DNA from 2 places in the Gottfriedia sp. ABJ_BB2_2 genome. Region 2 is predicted to be linked to the other one. Evidence: a T-box and tRNA genes for the amino acid it is inferred to sense, from the RefSeq annotation. Region 2 holds a T-box; the other holds one or more tRNA genes.
The links. A T-box is a leader RNA that pairs with one kind of tRNA and senses whether it is charged. The one in region 2 lies ahead of asnS (asparagine--tRNA ligase), so its partner is inferred to be a tRNA-Asn.
Positions count from the first base shown of each region.

Region 1 (4,437 bases), on a different contig from region 2:
AGCTGTTGGATAACCGTATTTATCTAAAATACGTTTCTCTAAAGAACCAGCATTTACACCGATTCGAATTGGAATACCTTTTGCTTTAGCAGCGTTAACAACTGCTTCAACTTTTTCTCTTCGACCAATATTACCTGGATTAATTCTTATTTTATCTATTCCGCCTTCAATTGCTTTTAAAGCTAATTTGTAATCGAAGTGGATATCAGCTACAAGTGGTATATTAATTTGTTTTTTAATATCAGCAATTGCGTTTGCAGCTCGTTCATCTGGTACCGCAACTCGAACAATTTGACAACCTGCTTCTTCTAAACGTTTAATTTCAGCAACTGTTGCTTCAACATCATGTGTTTTTGTAGTACACATACTTTGTATCGAAATCTCATTTGCACCACCAACAACTACATTACCAACTTTTACTGCACGTGTTTTACTTCTATGTGTAAGTTCATTCACGAGTAACTCGCTCCTTCAAAAATAACTAATTTCATTTTGTGTTTGTGTACAACTATACATTATCATATTTTCTTCATGATTTCTCTTTTTATAAACTAGCTAAAAAGAAATATACCACAAATTCTATTTATTAGAAGAGTAAATTGGAAATTTATATGATTTTCCACTTTGAATTTTTGTTGGTGATAGTCCTTTGTTTAATTCAATGAAATCTTTCGTAATTTGACTAATTGGTTGTGTGAAGTCTGGGTTAAGCTCTTCAACAATGCCTAAGACTGTATCGCCGTTTTTCACTTGAATTTCTTCAAATTTTGGAAGAGATTTAGTTGATTTAGACGTCTCATCTGATTTGGAGACAGTTGCAACTGTACTTATATGTTTTGTAGGAATTGTTCCTACTTGAAGGTCAAAGAACACGATATAAATAACTAATAGTATGCCAAAGAAATAAAAAATTTTCTTCATTTACATCACTCCTTTAGTAGACTATATGCTTGTCCACTCTTTATATTCCATAAAAGTATAGAAGTGACCTACTTAAATTTAGTAAAAAATAAGCTTTGTTAAAGAAATATGTTAATTCAATGAAAAAAAGATAGAAGAAGTGTGAGTACACACCTCTTTTATCTTTTTGAAGGTAATTGTTTAACAGTTAATGTATACATTACTGCAGAGATTATTATAAAAAAGATTGTCTGGAATGGGATGTTAATGTTAAATAATCCGACAATAAAATAAATGACTGTTGGCAGTGTTAAGCTATATGCAATCATTGCAAATCTATGTCTAAAAGTTAAGTGCTTATCAGAATGAAATAATGCAGTGATAAACGCTAGTATTGTTGCGACAATGAAAATAAAGAAACAAGAACCTAAATAAAATAAGAAAAATAATGCAAACATAAAAACCGGTAAAGCTTCCTTGACGTTATTTATAAATTTAGAAATATCTTCTTTATTAATCTCAGTTTTATCTAATGATGGGTAGGGATAATCTTGTTCTCCAGTATCAGTTTTAATGACAACTCGATTTTTTAAGACCGTAATCGAAAATTTATCCTTCGAAGTTGATGAAGGCAAGCTTGTTTCATTTGGATAAAAAGCATATCTAAAGTCACCAATTTTACGTTCAAACGGTTTATTATCATTGATCGTTAAGATTCCTTTATTTAATGAGATTGTTTGGATGTTTTCCTTTAATAAATCTGAGGCATTATTCACCTGGAGTTTTACAGAGTTCTCAAATGAAAAAAAACCTGGAAGAGTATAAAGAATCACTAATAGAAATAAATAGAATATTGTTTTGCCGATTTTTTGTAGTCTGAATTTAGAAATTGTTTTGGGAGAGTATAAGCTGTACCAAAATTGTTTGAAGAGATTCATAAACTCATCCTTTCTTATATAATGTTATATCTCTTTACAACGTTATTATGTATCTTTTTGGTAATTTTGTACAATGTTAGCATTGTATAAGAAAAACTTAATTAATTAGTTTTTTGTAAACTCGTTGTTGCTTAAATAAAAACTAGTTAGACCAACTAAAGGAAATGTGAAAGAACATAAAAATATAAAAAAATGTTAAAAAGCATTGACGTTCGTTTTGAAACATGTTAAATTAAATATTGTCTTAAGGAAATGTTAAATTATTCCGCAGTAGCTCAGTGGTAGAGCACTCGGCTGTTAACCGAGTGGTCGTAGGTTCGAACCCTACCTGCGGAGCCATTTATACTTATTCATTTTGGCGGTGTAGCTCAGCTGGCTAGAGCGTACGGTTCATACCCGTGAGGTCGTGGGTTCGACTCCCTCCGCCGCTACCAAATCATATTATGGAGTAATACCCAAGTCCGGCTGAAGGGATCGGTCTTGAAAACCGACAGGGGTGTAACAGCCCGCGGGGGTTCGAATCCCTCTTACTCCTTACCGATTTAAGAAAAAACTCTAACGGATATTTCGTTAGAGTTTTTTCTTTTTTTATTGAGGTTATAGTAAGAACGTGGAATCAAAAGTCCAATTGAAAGAATATATAAAACAGAGTGTTTGATGGTTTGTTGTAGGGAAAAACTATAAGAACCATTTAGACCTTTTAGCACGATATGAACGATGATTTATATCCTGTTTTTTCTTTTTTTGTAGAAAATCCAAGGATATTATTGTATTATTTTTTGTGATTAAAAAATGAGGTAGGAGATTAGTATGTATCCAACGGAAAGTCAGGACCTATACTTAGAACGTTTAGAAGATAAGTTGCATAGCTCAATAACGGCAGTGCTATACGATACGACAGGGCAACGGAATGAACACACAATAAAACGTCGATTTCCAAAACCAATGTCTAACGAGGACGTACAATCAATTATTAGCGCAATTAACAAATTTACTGCTATGAATAAACCATTATTATGGAGAAGGTATCATAAAGAAGCGTTCGATCCGAGAAATTTTGAATGTTATATTATGCAATATCAAATTTTAGCAAAATACTATGATTTACCACTTGAAAGTGAATTAGTACGTACTTTTACGGATTGGAATCAGAAAAAGCCTCACGGATAAACTAGATTGAGGCTTGTTTTGTGATTTTGGATTGAACGTTATGTATGGTAGAGGAGACCTATTGTTTCAGGTGCCATAACAATTTATGTTACATCATTATTTGTGAAGGATTAGCTTATTTTATAAAAAACTTTCTGCATAAAGACATTATTTTTAACATTCTTTCCCATTTATGAGCATAACTATTGAAATCTTTCAGTTTATTTGATAACTTTAAATTGAATTTTACTATATTCTTGGGAGGAATTACGAATGTCAAAATTTGAATTACCACAATTACCTTATGCTTACGATGCTTTAGAACCACATATTGACAAAGAAACAATGAACATTCACCACACTCGTCACCACAATACATACATTACAAACTTAAACGCAGCTTTAGAGGGTAAAGAAGTTTCTGCAACTACAATTGAAGAATTAATTTCAAACTTAGATGCACTTCCTGAAGGTATCCAAACTGCTGTTCGTAACAATGGTGGTGGACATGCAAACCACAGCTTATTCTGGACTTTATTAACTCCAGAAGGCACTGGCGCTCCAGTTGGAGAAGTTGCTGAAGCAATCAACGCTAAATTCGGTAGCTTCGATGAGTTCAAAGCTGCATTCACTCAAGCTGCTTTAACTCGTTTTGGTTCTGGTTGGGCATGGTTAGTAGTAAACAATGGTGAATTAGAAGTAACAAGCACACCAAACCAAGATTCTCCATTAATGGAAGGTAAAACGCCTATCCTTGGATTAGATGTTTGGGAGCATGCTTACTACTTAAACTTCCAAAACAAACGCCCTGATTATGTAGGTGCTTTCTGGAACGTTGTTAACTGGACTAAAGTAGAAGAATTATACAAAGCTGCTAAGTAATTAGCATGTAAGCACTACTAAGAATCTCTTAGTAGTGTTTTTTTTATTGCCAAAAAAATGGATAATATTTAGCTTACTCGAAAAAACTAGACCTAGGACAAAGGAGAGTATTTATGAGTAAGTTGAAATTTTTAATAGGCGATGTGAAGGTAAACAAAGACTTAATTTTATTATTAAGTGTTGGTGGTTTATTTTCATTAGCAACAGCATTATCTAATACGTTTGTAAATGTTTATTTATGGAAGCAATCTAATGATTATTTACCGATTGCTTCTTATCAATTTTCAATTGCCTTTTTTCAGGCACTCACTTTTATCATAGCAGGAAGGTTAGCCAAACATATCGATCGGGTCGTTATTTTAAGGATTGGAATTTCATTTTTAGCGATATTCTATATTGCTGTTTTACTGTTTAAAACAGATACCTTGCTTTCGACAATACTAATCGGGGCAATCCTAGGGATTGGAAATGGATGTTATTACCTTTCCTTTAATTTACTGACATTTGAAGTGACAGAACCTGAAACAAGACAATTTTTTAATGGTTTTATGGGTTTGCTTACTTCATT
Region 1 is NZ_JBVFKR010000003.1:337,220-341,656, forward strand. It holds gene ispG (flavodoxin-dependent (E)-4-hydroxy-3-methylbut-2-enyl-diphosphate synthase) at 1-456, opposite strand, end outside; gene ACX6U0_RS10325 (hypothetical protein) at 580-921, opposite strand; gene ACX6U0_RS10330 (DUF1189 domain-containing protein) at 1,080-1,838, opposite strand; tRNA gene ACX6U0_RS10335 (tRNA-Asn) at 2,103-2,177, shown strand; tRNA gene ACX6U0_RS10340 (tRNA-Met) at 2,196-2,272, shown strand; tRNA gene ACX6U0_RS10345 (tRNA-Ser) at 2,284-2,373, shown strand; gene ACX6U0_RS10350 (hypothetical protein) at 2,649-3,008, shown strand; gene ACX6U0_RS10355 (superoxide dismutase) at 3,261-3,869, shown strand; gene ACX6U0_RS10360 (MFS transporter) at 3,983-4,437, shown strand, end outside.
Region 1: it encodes a tRNA-Asn, which carries the amino acid that the T-box ahead of asnS (asparagine--tRNA ligase) is inferred to sense. The anticodon was not compared.

Region 2 (4,437 bases):
AAACAACAAGAAATACGAGTCAAAATGGATAATGAAAACATTAAAGATTATTATTTTAATAATGAAAAATGGTGGGGAAGAGATTTAACATTAGATTGATTCCCTAACATTTTAACCACTTTGTTTATTTTTCTTAATATTCATATAGTAATGACGATATAATAATTGGGTTATTATGGAAATAGAACGGAGGAGATTGTATGAAAAAGTTTACTAGTCTAGTTATATCATTATTGGTAGTTTTATTCTTTGTTCAGGGTTATACAAACAGCGCATCCGCTGCAACTGTAAAACCATCTATCAAACTAACACAATCAAAATTAAGCATCTATGTAGGTCAAAGTAAACAACTAACATATAAGGCACAAAATATTAAGAACAATCCTGTTGTATGGTCAACAAGTAATATTGGAGTATTGTCAGTGAAAAATGGCAAAGTAACAGCATTAAAGCCAGGTAAAGCTAACATTACTGTTTCTGTTCCTAAACTGAAAATCAAAAGTGTAGCTACAGTTTCAGTATCCAAAAAGAAACTATCTGCTAAAGAAGCATTTGATAAAGTAAATAAAAGCGTTGTATACATAGAATCATATAACCAACATAATCAATTGGTTGGAACTGGTAGTGGGTTCATTGTTTCAAAAGACGGAAAAATCGTTACTAACCATCACGTGGTTTCAGATGTATCTTTAGTATCAAGAGTTAAAATTAAACTCTCAAATGGCATAACTTACGAGACTAGTAGGGTTAAAGGGTATAACGCGGATAAAGATATTGTAATTCTGAAGATTGATGGTCCTACAAATTTACCTGTTGTAACACTTGCTGATTCAAGTAAAGTTCAAACAGGTGAAAAAGTATATGCCCTTGGTTCACCTAGAGGAGTTCAAAATACGATTACAGAAGGTATTGTTAGCAATAGAAATGTAGCAATTGGAAAGAATCAATTTATCCAAACAAGTGCGCCGATTACGCCAGGTAATTCAGGTGGTGTACTCGTGAATGTATATGGAGAAGTAATTGGAGTGAATGACTTAACACTAGTAGATGCACAAAATATGAATTACGCTATACCAATTAATGTGTATAAGCAAATTCCAGCAAACTCTAACTATGATTTACTAGAAATAAATAAGGCATATTATGTTCCGGCACAAGGTAAGGGTTCTGTTGATGAAGAAGAGAGTAATAATACGATTGATGATGCAGATTATATCCCTTACGAAGATGCAATGTTATATGGAACGTTTTCAAATAATCAAGATATGGATTTCTATTACTTTTTAATTACAGATAATGAAACTGTATCTATTATTGCTTCAACGACAGATGCTAAATATAGTGAAGACCTAACGTTTGCTTTATATGACGTTGATGGTGAGTTCATTGATGTCTGTACTGCAGAATGGGATCCAGAGCGCCAAAGGTACTATTGTTATTTATCAAATGATTTAACTCCAGGCTTTTATCACATTGGTGTCTATGTAGATCCTCAAGCAAAGTACAATAACGCTGGTCAAGAATATTCGGTTTCAGTTTGGATTGGACAATAATAATTGTAATTATTAATATGGAGCTTCCAAAATAGGAAGCTCTTTATCTATTTAATTAGATAAATTCCTCTTCTTTATATTTAACAGTACGATTAAGATATTCAAGTGAAAGAGATTTAGACTAAATAGCTCGATTTTTTGATCGTGTTTCTTGATCCTCAAGGTTACTTAAATCAATTCGGTTTTGTTTAAATTATTATTACTAATGTAATCGAAACTTGTACGTCAATTGGTTTGAAAACCTCGATCTAAGAAATTATTTTGAAAATCCATAGCATCATACATAATATTAAATCTAACTATTTAATATTATATTTTGAGAAGTTTATCACTTAATCTAAATGGCAGGTTATTTAAATAAGGAAATGGAAATAAATGAAATTATATGTTAAAAAAGATTCCAACTATTCATCTTAAGGGTGAACTAGACAATGGATTATGTTTTGTGATATTTTATTATTGTAACAATTCATTTAAAACTGTATATTTTTAAATCGATGAAAAGGAAAGTAGTTTATGCTATATTCTATAGCGAGCCGGGGACGGTGAAAGCCTGGCGATGAAGCATGAATGAAGAACACCTTTGAGTTCTAACCGAAAGAGATAACTTAAGTAGGCTTAGACGTTACCAGAACGTTATTTAACTGGGATAAGCAATATTAGCTTTTAAGTTGGTCATATTATGACAATTTGGGTGGTACCGCGGAAGTTAGTCTTTCGTCCCTTTTATAGGGATAGAAGGCTTTTTTTTATGGGAAATTAACATATGGAGGCAAATTATGATAAAAACTGTAGTTAAAGATTTATATAGAAATCAAGAAAATTATAATGACAAGACTGTTCAAATTTCAGGGTGGATTCGTACTCTTCGCGATTCCAAAACGATTGGCTTTATGGAGTTAAACGATGGTACATTTTTTAAGAGTGTACAAATAGTATTTGAGGACAATTTAGATAACTTCAAAGAAATTACGAAGTTACCTATTAGCTCTACTGTTACAATAGAAGGTGAGTTTATTCCAACTCCAGAAATGAAACAGCCTTTTGAAATTAAAGCGACAAAAATTATTGTTGAGGGATTATCGGATGTAGATTTTCCTTTACAAAAAAAGAGACATTCTCTTGAGTATTTAAGAACAATCGCTCATTTACGTCCAAGAACGAATGCTTACTCAGCGGTTTTCAGAGTAAGATCTCTTGCATCATATGCTATTCATAAATTCTTCCAAGAAAAAGGATATGTATATGTACATACACCAATCATTACAGGAAGCGATACTGAAGGCGCAGGAGAAATGTTCCGTGTGTCAACAATGGATTTAAACCAGCTTCCAAAAACTGAAGACGGTAAAGTGGACGAAAGTGCAGATTTCTTCGGTAAAGAGACGAATTTAACTGTTAGTGGTCAATTAAATGGGGAAGCGTATGCACTTGCTTTCCGTAATGTATATACATTTGGTCCGACTTTTAGAGCAGAAAATTCAAATACTGCACGACATGCTGCAGAATTCTGGATGATCGAGCCAGAGGTTGCATTTGCAGAACTTCCGGATATTATGGATCTTGGTGAAGATATGGTCAAGTATGTTATTAATTACGTATTTGAACAAGCACCTGAAGAAATGGAATTCTTTAATAGTTTTATTGATAAAACACTTATCGAGCGATTAAAGAATGCGTTAGAATCTGACTTTGGTCGAGTTACTTATACTGAAGCAGTTGAATTATTACAGAACTCAGGTAAAAAGTTTGACTACCCTGTTGAATGGGGAACAGATTTGCAAACAGAACATGAACGTTACCTAAGTGAGGAAATTTACAAGCGTCCTGTCTACGTTACTGACTATCCTAAAGAAATTAAGGCATTTTATATGAGAGCTAACGAGGATGGTAAAACAGTGGCTGCAACAGACTTACTAGTTCCTGGTATTGGCGAGTTAATTGGGGGAAGTCAACGTGAAGAAAGAGAAGACGTCCTTGTAGAACGAATTAAAGAACTTGGTATGAATGAAGAAGATTACTGGTGGTATCTGGAGCTTAGAAAATACGGTGGTACAAAGCATTCTGGCTATGGAATTGGATTTGAACGACTTGTTATGTATTTAACAGGAATGAAGAACATCCGTGATGTAATACCATTCCCTCGTACACCGGGAAATGCAGATTTTTAATTTAATATAAAGATGAAGAATAGGATGCTGAGGCATCCTATTTTTTTTAAAAAGGTCAACTAGTAAAAACTGAATGATCGATCTTATAATACGAATGGCAGTTTAGTTCAGTTAAGAGAATTGTTTTGTAGATAATAAATATAGGAATTCGAATATTATTTTTTGAAATATATTAAAAAAGGAGTACGGAAAAAATTATATCTCATTAATCGTTTTAACTATCGGATTAGGTTTAGGCTTAATTTCTAGATACTTTACTACACGACAAAAAAATAACCTTTTCCTTATTCAACTACTGGTGAGTTAGCTGAATATCGTATAGGCTGCTTCGGCAGCTTTTTTTATTTTGTTTTTATTTTATAGGGCAATTGTCTTTTTAATTTGAACTGAATACTTAAGACATATAGATATTCAGTCGATTAAAAATACAGGTGAATATATTTAAGGATAAAGGGTTTGTAATCAAAGTCCCAAAAGAACTATCCAACAATATAATTCAGTTTTTTGTTTAGGGTCCGATTAGACAATTTTACCAGCAATTATTTTTAGTACTAATTTCTTAAAATTCATAAAGATTACTAATATAATTAAAAGTTTATATACTTTTCAATTGAGGTTTGGAATTTGGAAGTTATTAGAAATAAATTTGATTAAAATCATAGATAAAAGCTAAAGCTTTTGTAATATTGTGTAAAGGATACTAATTAGTTATT
Region 2 is NZ_JBVFKR010000002.1:590,367-594,803, reverse strand. It holds gene ACX6U0_RS07860 (trypsin-like peptidase domain-containing protein) at 201-1,553, shown strand; T-box leader at 2,042-2,281, shown strand; gene asnS (asparagine--tRNA ligase) at 2,333-3,724, shown strand.